DNA from 2 places in the Pseudarthrobacter sp. NPDC092424 genome. Region 2 is predicted to be linked to the other one. Evidence: riboswitches for the same ligand, from Rfam matches in the RefSeq annotation. Region 2 holds a riboswitch; the other holds the start of a gene.
What was found. Region 2 has a riboswitch for cyclic di-AMP ahead of ACIQCN_RS11020 (C40 family peptidase). Riboswitches for the same ligand answer to the same signal wherever they lie in the genome.

Region 1: it holds a riboswitch for cyclic di-AMP, as region 2 does, so the genes downstream of both, ACIQCN_RS05480 (LysM peptidoglycan-binding domain-containing protein) here and ACIQCN_RS11020 (C40 family peptidase) in region 2, are expected to answer to the same signal.

What each region holds. Positions count from the first base shown of each region.
Region 1 covers NZ_JBIVQC010000002.1:530,372-535,327, forward strand. Annotated here, with positions in the region: gene ACIQCN_RS05460 (glucose 1-dehydrogenase) at 1-437, shown strand, start outside; gene ACIQCN_RS05465 (DUF1810 domain-containing protein) at 478-930, opposite strand; gene ACIQCN_RS05470 (DNA alkylation repair protein) at 923-1,435, opposite strand; gene ACIQCN_RS05475 (TraR/DksA family transcriptional regulator) at 1,432-1,788, opposite strand; cyclic di-AMP (ydaO/yuaA leader) riboswitch at 2,224-2,393, shown strand; gene ACIQCN_RS05480 (LysM peptidoglycan-binding domain-containing protein) at 2,397-3,215, shown strand; gene ACIQCN_RS05485 (YdiU family protein) at 3,304-4,794, opposite strand; gene ACIQCN_RS05490 (hypothetical protein) at 4,858-4,956, opposite strand, start outside.
Region 2 covers NZ_JBIVQC010000006.1:143,102-148,057, reverse strand. Annotated here, with positions in the region: gene ACIQCN_RS11030 (metal-dependent transcriptional regulator) at 1-630, shown strand, start outside; cyclic di-AMP (ydaO/yuaA leader) riboswitch at 750-988, shown strand; gene ACIQCN_RS11025 (M23 family metallopeptidase) at 1,001-1,822, shown strand; cyclic di-AMP (ydaO/yuaA leader) riboswitch at 1,937-2,135, shown strand; gene ACIQCN_RS11020 (C40 family peptidase) at 2,240-2,863, shown strand; gene ACIQCN_RS11015 (NlpC/P60 family protein) at 3,016-3,777, shown strand; gene ACIQCN_RS11010 (HNH endonuclease) at 4,025-4,525, shown strand; gene ACIQCN_RS11005 (molybdenum cofactor guanylyltransferase) at 4,569-4,956, shown strand, end outside.

The DNA of each region.
Region 1 (4,956 bases), on a different contig from region 2:
ATGAGCAGTTCGACCACACGCTCAAGACCAATGTGTATGCCATGTTCTGGCTCACCAAGGCCGCCCTGCCGCACATGCCGCCGGGCTCGACCATCATCAACACCACCTCCATCCAGGCCTACAACCCTTCCCCGACGTTGGTCGATTACGCCACCACCAAGGCCAGCATCAACAACTTCACCAAGGGCCTGGCGCAGCAGCTTGCGCCCAAGGGCATCCGGGTCAATGCCGTGGCGCCGGGTCCCATCTGGACACCGCTGCAGGTCAGCAGCGGCCAGCCCAAGGAAAAACTGCCGGAATTCGGGCAGTCCACTCCCCTGGGGCGCGCCGGCCAGCCGGCCGAGCTGGCACCTGCTTACGTGTTCCTGGCCTCGCCGGAGTCCAGTTACGTGGTGGGCGAGACGCTGAACGTCAACGGCGGCAACCCCACGCCGTAGCCCGGCACGACCGGCCGCCGGCACCGCCGCCGGAGCGCAGCTATTCTGCCGCGTGGTCCGGCATGTCCAACAGCAGCCGGTCCGTCGCGGCGTCGGGCACGCCGTCGAAGAACGTGGCGAGGACGGTCTTGAACACCGTCTCCCCGGGCGCTGCGCGGAGGAACAGGGTCGCGGACGAGTGCAGTTTGCGCGCGTCGATGCCGCCCAGGATTTCGTCCGCGGAGCGCCCGGCATGGGCGGCGAGTGCCTGTGCGCATTCCAGGAGCCGGGGGCCCAGCACCGGATGCGCCAGATAGGCTCTGGCTTCTTCGAGAGATCCGATCGCGTAGCGCTGTGACGTGGGGCTTTGGCCGAGCCCGGCAACCTGCGGGAACACAAACCACATCCAGTGGCTGCGTTTATGCCCTGTCTGCAGCTCGGCCAAAGCCTGGTGGTATGTCCCACCGCTGTCCTGGGCGGCCGTGAACCGCTCAAGGTTGTACCGGTCATTCATGGTTCCCTCCGATCCGGGCCGCGGCCCGTAGCTGACGATCCGGATCCGCCTTCCAGCGATCCAGCACCGTAACGGCCCGCCTCCGGTCCTTTTCGCCGAGTGCGCCAAGCAGCGGAACAAGGACGTCGGCCATGAGCGGATCTGTCAGTTCCGGGGTGTGCGCGGACCTGAGGAACCCTTCGATGCGGGTCAGGTCGGTGTGCCGCAGCAGACCCACCCTTGCCTGAAGCAGCACCACCGCTGCAAGTCTCCGTTCAAAGACAGGCCTGCTCCCTGGCTTCGGCACGCCCCAAAGTGCCGAAGCCAGGAACACCACCCCGTCATGGTCCAGGTCCCGGAACTTCCGCAGCGCGTCCCTGACGGTTCCCCGCACGGCACCCACAGATGCCCCGTAGGAGGCCAGGCTGCCGCCCAGCCGCCCCTCGACGTCGTCCGCCCTGTACCAGGTACCCTCGTTCTGCAACGTGCGGTCGATGAATGCGGCCACATCCTGGACCGTTGTCACCGGCGTCCCGCCGCTGCGTGCGTGATGCAGTAGGGCGTCCAGGGCCTGGCCTCGAGGCGGCCCTCCGCAATGGCTTCGCCGCACACCGCGCAGATGCCGTACGTCCCGTCATCGATTCGGTCCAGCGCGGCCTCCACCTGGTCCAGGCCGGCGCTGCTCTGCTTGAGGAGCGCGGAGGCCTGCGACAGTTCAAACGCGATGGTGGAGCCTTCTGGATCGTGTTCGTCGTCCACATTTGCGTTCTGACGTGCCGAATTAGCCGAGGCGATATCCGCACGAAGGGCCGGCAGGAGCGCCACCTTGCGGGTGCGTTCCTCCTCCAGCATCAGCCGGAACCGCTCAAAATCAGGCATGCCCAAAGCCTAGCCCCGGCCGCCACGCACGTCAGTACCGGCCCACCGCCATCCAATGGCCCCATGCCCTGCTGGGCGACCACCACCGGTCACGGATGCAGGCTTCCGGGGGCACGGCGCGGGGCCGTGATCGCGGCCCCGGGACATAGTCCGCAATACCACATCCTTCAAGGGCTGACTGAGCTTGCAGGCGCGCAAACCGCAGGCAGCAGTCCGGGATTGTTACGATGTGATGCATTTCACTTCGGACCCGTCGGCCGCGGGCGTCTTTCGAGGTCAGCGCGCCATGCAGGGTGAATCCAAACGATAGCCTAATCCGAGAGAAGGGCCTCGGATGTTATCCAAACGTGACATTTAGCTGGACGGCGGGTTACGGTCGAGTGGTGTCCCTCCCCGATGGGACATTCCCACCAGCCTGCCGAGCCCTGCCGCTGGACCGGGATACCACCGTTTCCAATTGGCAGGGACGGGGGAACCAAGTTTCCACGGCCTCATTGAGGCCTAGGGGTTAAGTCGAAAGCCTTTCCGCTTGTGCGGATGCTTCCGACCGGGCATCTCCAGCCCGAACCCGACAGCTCACCCCGCAGGCATGGGAGAGGCGATTCACTGTGTCAAAAATTTCCACCACCGCCCGTCATCGTGCAACTCCGACCGGCTCCATCACCGTCCAGGGCCTGGCCCGGACCTTCGGCCGTCCCGCACTGGCAGTAGCCGCGGCATCCGGCATTGCGCTCAGCGTCGGCGCCCCCGCCCAGGCAGGTGTGAGCGGCCCGGACGCTGAAGCAACGTCGGTCCAGACGTCCTCCGCACCCGCGGCAACTGCTGCCGCGGCAACTGCTGCCACCGTGCACACCGTGGTTTCCGGCGACACCCTGGGCGCGATCTCCGCTGCCCACGGTGTGGCTCTGGCCGATGTCCTCGCGGTCAACGGCCTCTCCATCGACACGATCATCTACCCGGGCGACCAGATCGAGATCCCCGGCGCAGGCTCTGCGGCGGCTGCACCGGCAGTTGCACCTGCGCCCGCACCCGCACCGGTCCAAACGACTGCAGCGGCGCCGACGAACACCGGCATGAACCTGTCCTACGCGTCCACCGCGCCGGCCGAGTCCACCGGCACGGGCACCGGCGCAGGGATCCTCGCCTCCGCCTACAGCCAGATCGGAATCAACCAGGACTGCACCGCCATGGTCGAGACCGCCCTGCGCTCGGTCGGAAAGAGCGTTGGCGATCTTGCCCCCACGCAGTTCTACCAGTACGGAACCGTGGTCTCCACCCCGGCCCCCGGCGACCTGGTGATCACCTCCGGCCACGTCGGCGTTTACGCCGGCGACGGCCAGGTTGTGAGCGGCGGCATCGACGGCTACAAGACGGACGTGCACTCGCTCAGCTGGCTCGCCGGCGCCTCCTTCGTGCGCGTGGCCTAGGCAGCACCAAGGGCCGGAAAGGGCGGCATTCGGAAATCATCCCGAATGCCGCCCTTTCCCCGTTAAACATCCGGCAGTTGGCTGGCGTTCAGGTTCCGCAGAACGTCAGGTAATCACCAAAGCTTTCGGGGGCTGCCTCCTCGTAGCGCTCCAGCCCCGGCCGCCGCCGGTATGGCTCGGAGAGGACTGCGACGAGGCGCTGGAACGGGCCGATGTCACCTGCGGTGGCTGCATCCAGGGCTTCTTCCACCAGGTGGTTGCGCGGGATATAGACGGGATTGACGCGGTCCATCAGGCTGGCGTCCGGCGCCATGGCCCGCCACCGCTCCGCCCAGGCATCGAAGGCGGCAAGGTCCAGGACCATTCCGCGCGCCGGCCCGGTGTTTCCGAGGGCCGCATCCCCGAGGCGGCGGAAAAACTGCGTATAGTCCACCGGACCGTCCCTAAGCAGGGCGATGACGCCGTCGACCAGTTGGGACACCTCCGCTGCCTCCGGGCTTCCTGCCGGATGTCCGGCCAGACCCAGCTTCGAGGCCATGCCCGCTGTCCAGGCGTCGCTGTAGCGGCGGCGGAACTCCCCCAGCACTTCCACTGCGGGCTCTACCGCTTTTTCCTGGTCCTCGTTGATAAGGGGAAGCAGCGATTCGGCCAGGCGGGCCAGGTTCCACTCCGCCACCACAGGCTGGTTGGCGTAGGCGTACCTCCCGCCGGTGTCGATGGAGCTGTACACGGCGGCCGGATTGAATGCGTCCATGAAGGCGCAGGGCCCGTAGTCAATGGTTTCACCGGAGATGGTCATGTTGTCCGTATTCATGACGCCATGGACAAACCCCACCAGCATCCACTGCGCCACCAGCGACGCCTGGGCCTCAACCACGGCCCTGAACAGCGCCAGGTAAGGGTTGCCGGCCTGCGCTGCCGCCGCATAGTGGCGTGCTATGGCGTGGTCAGCGAGCCTGCGCAACAGGTCGGGATTGTCCGTGGCCCGCGCGTACTGGAACGTACCCACGCGCAGGTGGCTGGCGGCAACCCGTGCCAGCACCGCACCGGGCAGCATCGTGTCACGGCGCACGGGGCGGCCGGTGGCCACCACGGCCAGGGAGCGGGTGGTGGGGATTCCCAGCTCGTGCATCGCCTCGCTCACCAGGTACTCGCGAAGCATGGGTCCGACGACGGCACGGCCGTCCCCGGCTCTGGCAAAGGGTGTGCGGCCCGACCCTTTGAGGTGGACGTCCCGCAACCGGTCGCCGTCGGACGAACTCCCCTGCAGCGGCAGCTCACCCAGGAGGAGGGCGCGCCCGTCGCCGAGCAGCGGCGAATAGCCGCCGAACTGATGGCCGGCATACGCCTGGGCGACCGGCGCAGCGTCCGGCGGGACGTCGTTGCCCACCAGGAACCTGGCGCCCTCCGGGCTGCGCAGGAAAGCCAGGTCCAGTCCCAACTCCCCTGCGAGGGCCTCGTTGAGGACGAGCAGCCGGGGTTCGGGCGCCTCTTCCGCCTGCCAGGGAACAGCAAGTTCGGGCAGCTCCCGGGCGAAACGTGATTGAAAGCTGACGGTCGATTCCGCTACACCGCTCATGGGTTAACCCTAGCCCCGCCCGGCGCGCTGCGGGCCGTCACTGCGTGGCCGCTCACGGCAGCCTCACGTGACTGCGTGCCCGCCGGGAAAGTCGCCATGTTCCCCGGCCTGGGCCTCCTCCTGGAGCAGTGGGTCCTCCTGCCAGGCGTCCGGGTTTTCCTC
Region 2 (4,956 bases):
CGGATTGCGGAGCGGCTGCGCCACTCGGGCCCCACGGTGTCCCAGACCATCGGTCGGATGGAACGCGATGGCCTGGTGGTGGTCTCCGGAGACAGGCACCTTGAACTCACCGAGACCGGGCGCAAACGGGCCACCGAAGTCATGCGCAAGCATCGGCTGGCCGAACGGCTCCTCGCGGACGTCATCGGCCTGGACTGGGCATACGTACACGATGAAGCCTGCCGTTGGGAACATGTCATGAGCGAGCGGGTGGAGCGGCGCATCTACGAGCTCCTCGACCATCCCACGGAGTCCCCTTACGGCAACCCCATTCCCGGGCTCGACGCCCTGGGCGGCCAGCCGGTGCAGGCCGGCGGTGGCGCTGCGCCGGCTGCCGATAGTGCTGTGAGCCTGCTCGAAGCGATGAAGGCCTACCAGCCCGCTTCCGCGGTGGTGGTCAGTCGGCTGGCCGAGCCCATCCAGGTGGAGCCGGAACTTCTCCTGCAGCTCGACGAGGGTGGAATCCGCCCCGGCGCCAAGGTGTCGCTTGAGCGGGTGGGGGACTACATTTCGGTGCGGGTGCCGGGGATCGAAGGCGCACTCGAGCTGCCGCCGGAAGTGGCCGCGCACGTCTTCGTTACCGTCGTTTAGGGTCCTCAGGGCCTTCGCCTCTTACCCCGGCGTGCCCGTTCCCACACGGTTATAACGGAATTGTTACTGCCGGGCTTAAGCCCGTATAGTTAAACCCAAGCGTTGATACACAAGCGTTACCTGATCCGGAGCCGAGCTCTGCCAGCGGATCAGGTGCACGAGTCATTTACTGGCAGAGGCGGGGGAACCACAACCGGCAGCGGGGGCTGCCTTGGGGTGAAGTCCGTCAGCAGCAAGCCTCTCCAGCAAATTCCTCCCGGGATAGCTCTGTGCAGAAGTTTGCTTACGGCGGACCGGGTCTTTGAACTCTCTGACCCGAATCCGACAGCTAACTTCGCAGGCTTTCCAGAGAGGAAACCTTCTTTTGAGCATGCAGACCTCCAGGGGCCGGCGCCGCGCTGCGGGCCCCTCACCGACCCCCCGGGTTGTGGAAGTCATCGCCGCGGAGCGCCCCCGCGATTTCCACCGGGAAGCCCGCCGCCGGCGCGGCCCCTTCCGGCAGATGACGGAGTTCGCCTCAGCGAGCGGTATCGGCCAGAAGGCCGGAATTGCCCTGGCAGCCACCGGGCTCGTCCTCACCGTGACGGTCCCCTCCACCAGCCCGGTAATGGCCACTGAGGCCTCGGACGTTGTTCCCGCGGTTGCCGTGCAGCCCGCACAGCAGCCTGAAATCTCCGCTGAGGCCGGGGCCCGTATTGATTTCAGCCGCTCCGCAGTGGTCACCAAGGCGGACCCGGACGGCAAGCTGAAGCAGCTCCTGAGCGCCCAGTCCGCCAGCGCAATCTCGCGCGCCGCTTCGGTGGGCAGCCTTGGTGCGCCCCTGGCCAACCTGACTATGGTGTCCCCGTTCGGCTACCGGGTGAGTCCCATCACGGGCGGCTACGGCGACTTCCACCGTGGCGAGGACTTCGCGGCCCAGTGCGGCACCTCCGTGCTCGCGGCGGCCACCGGCACCGTGACCTTCGTGGGCTGGCATGATTTCGGCGGCGGCAACCGGGTGGTCATCGACCACGGAAATGGCCTGGAGACAACGTACAACCACCTCTCCGGCTTCAACGTCCGGGAGGGCGAGACTGTGGGCCGCGGCGACGTAGTGGCATATAGCGGAACCACAGGGGCGTCCACGGGCTGCCACCTCCACTTCGAGGTCCAGGTCAACGGCGAGGTCGTCGACCCCACCGGCTGGCTCTAGTCAAAACTGAGGGTTTGCTCTCGCAACACTTTTAGGCCCCGTGACCTTAATGTGACATTGGTTATTAATTCCTGTAACGTCGTACACGCGTCAACTTTTCCGAAGTTGACGCTCTTGAGTGGATTGCCTAACTCTGCCACCGCTCAAGGTCCGTTCGCATTTCATCGTCTGGCAGGGGCGGGGGAACCAATTTCGGCCTTCTGTTTGTGGGAAGGCCTTGGGGTTAAGCCGTAAAAGCTTCCTTGGAAGCGCGCGGCCGGGTGACTCCCATCCGAATCCGACAGCTCACCTCGCAGGCATTGGGAGAGGCTACCTTTCGTGTCTTCACGTCGTAATTCTGCGCGCCACCGTGCACAAACGGTGCGCACCAACCCTTTGGGCTCCGTATCCAAGGCCGTCAGCGCCAATGCGGGGACCATGGGTCGCCAGGCCGCAGTCGCAGCAGCAGCTTCGGGCCTCATTCTGACCATGGGCCTGCCGGCCACCGCAGCGGACACCACCGCGGGCATTTCGGCCTCCACCGAGTCTGGAGCCCCGAATGCCGCCGTAATGGCAGCCCCCACCGCCACGGTTTCCTTCGAGCGCCCGGTGGTTAAGACCACCGCAGCTCCGGAGATCGAGCCGGTCGAGGTACAGTCCACCTCCGAGGAAGAAGAGTCCACCACGGGCTCCGCCGCCGACACTGCACTGTCTGCAGTTGCCGGTGCTTCCACCTCCGGCATTGCCGGTATTGCCTACACAGGCATTGGCCGCCCGTACGTCTGGGGCGGCACCTCTCCCAACGGCTGGGACTGCTCCGGCTTCACGCAGTGGGTCTATGCGCAGGCCGGCATCAGCATTCCCCGCGTCAACGCATGGTCCATCATGACCGCCACCGCTGCCCCCAAGCCGGGCGACTTGGTGGTCCAGAACGGCGGTGCCCACGTGGGCATCTACGTCGGCAACGGCATGATGGTCAGCGCGCTGAACCCCAGCCAGGGCACCCTGCTGCATGCCGTGGCCGCCACCGGTTCCTCGGTGTATTACACGCTCAACCCGTAGTTCAAGACGGCCCGCCCGCGGGCCCGGTTCAAACGCGTATTTCGCCAATCACCACATCCCCGTTTGGGACGTGCCGGGGTACCCCCAAGATCCCGGCACGTCAATAGCCCTGGGCTGTTCACAGCGGTCTTGAGGAAATCGAAAGAGAGAACATGACTACTCGTGCTACCGCACGGCACCGCGCCGAGGTCACCAAGACCAACTCGCTTGCTGTCATTGCCAAGGCCGTGGGCGACAACGCCGGCGGCATGGGCCGCCAGGCCGCAGTCATCGCTGCCGCTTCCGGCCTTGTCCTGACCAGCGGTGTTGCCGCCAACGCTGCAGACTCCAACGTCCAGCGCGATTCAGCCCCGGCTTCTGCCCTGTCGGTCGAGTCCGCCGTGGATGCGCCCATCTCGGCTGCCTCCACCATCTCCATCAGCTTCGAGAAGCCGGCCGTCTCCACCGAGGCCGCTCCCGTTGTCGAGGAAGAGCCCGTTGTTGAGGTGAAGGAGGCCGAGCCGGCTCCGGAACCCGAAACGGCAGCACCGGCCACCGCGGCCACGGTGACGGCATCCGCACCGACGGCCACCAAGGCTTCCGCCAGCGGTAAGGGTGCAGCCATCCTGTCGGCCGCCTACGCCCAGCTGGGTGTGTCCCAGGACTGCACCATGCTGGTGACCAACTCCTTGGCCGCCGTTGGCATCAACTTCCATGACTGGCCCGCCGGCTACCTCTCCCTTGGCCGCACGGTCAGCGCAGCTGAAGCCCAGCCCGGCGACCTCATCTACTACGCGGACGGCGGCGCGGGCGTAGCGCACATCGCTGTCTACGCCGGCAACGGCCAGGCCGTGCACGGTGGCTATAACGGCAACCAGACGGTGGTCTTCAGCGCGAACGTGGGCTCCGGCCCGGTCTTCATCCGCGTCGACTGACACGCCTTCGCAAGCCCTCCCCACTCCGGGAGCTTTGTCCTCTTAGAGCGCTTATAACCCCCCTTTGGGGTGGCTAAGCGGACAAAGACTCCGGTGGGGAGGGCTTTTGCGTGCCCGCATTCCCGCGCCGGATTAGCTGATGGCGCAATTCTTTGTTTACTCTGGTGGTGTCGATCCATAGCCCGGACATGCCGAGGGCAGCCGGCCCTCGTGCCCCTGACGGGTGCGGCCGTGAAGAGGTACGTGCATGCGCACTCTCGTTCTGAATGCTGGATATGAACCGCTGGCGGTAATAACTTTCCGCCGGGCGCTGGTGCTTGTGCTCACGGGCAAGGCAAGCGTGGTGGCCGAAGGGGACGACCCCGTTGTGGGGCCGCAGGAGATCCTGGGCCGCCCGTCCGTGATCCTCCTCAACCGTTACATCCGCCCCCGGTATAACCAGTCCACCGCTGTCAGCCGGCGCGGAGTGCTCCGCCGGGACGGGCACCGCTGCGCGTACTGCGGCAAGGCTGCACACACCATTGACCACGTCCACCCGAAGTCACGCGGCGGCGCCGACTCCTGGGAAAACCTGGTGGCCGCGTGCCTGCGCTGCAACAATGCCAAGGGGGACCACACCCCTGGGGAGATGGGCTGGAAACTTCGGTTCGTGCCCGGGCCGCCGCACGGCACCATCTGGCAAATCAAGGAACTCGAAAAGCCTGCGCCCGACTGGGACCCCTTCCTCCTTCCGGAACGCGCGGCCTGAGACCGTTCTGCGCCGTTCCGCGGCCGTTGGCTAGGCTGGTGGCGTGGACAACCAGTACGCCTTCGATGCCCTGATTCTGGCCGGGGGCCGCTCCTCGCGGTTGGGGGGAACACCCAAGCAAGCGTTGGTTTACGACGGCGGCACCCTGCTTGAGCGAGCGCTGCAGGCGGCGACGGGCGCATCCCGCAGGGCAGTGGTTGGCCCGGACCCGGGAACTCTGCCGCCCGGAGTCGTGTCGTGCCGCGAAGATCCGCCCTTTGCCGGGCCTGCCGCTGCCATCGCTGCCGGACTGGCGGCCCTGGCCGGCCGCCCGGCCGGCTTTACCCTGGTCCTGGCCTGCGACATGCCGCGGGCGGAAGCCGCCGTGGTGCGCCTCCTTGCGGAGTTGCGCGCTGCCGGTCCGGTCCCCGATGGCGTGGTTGCGTGCAGTG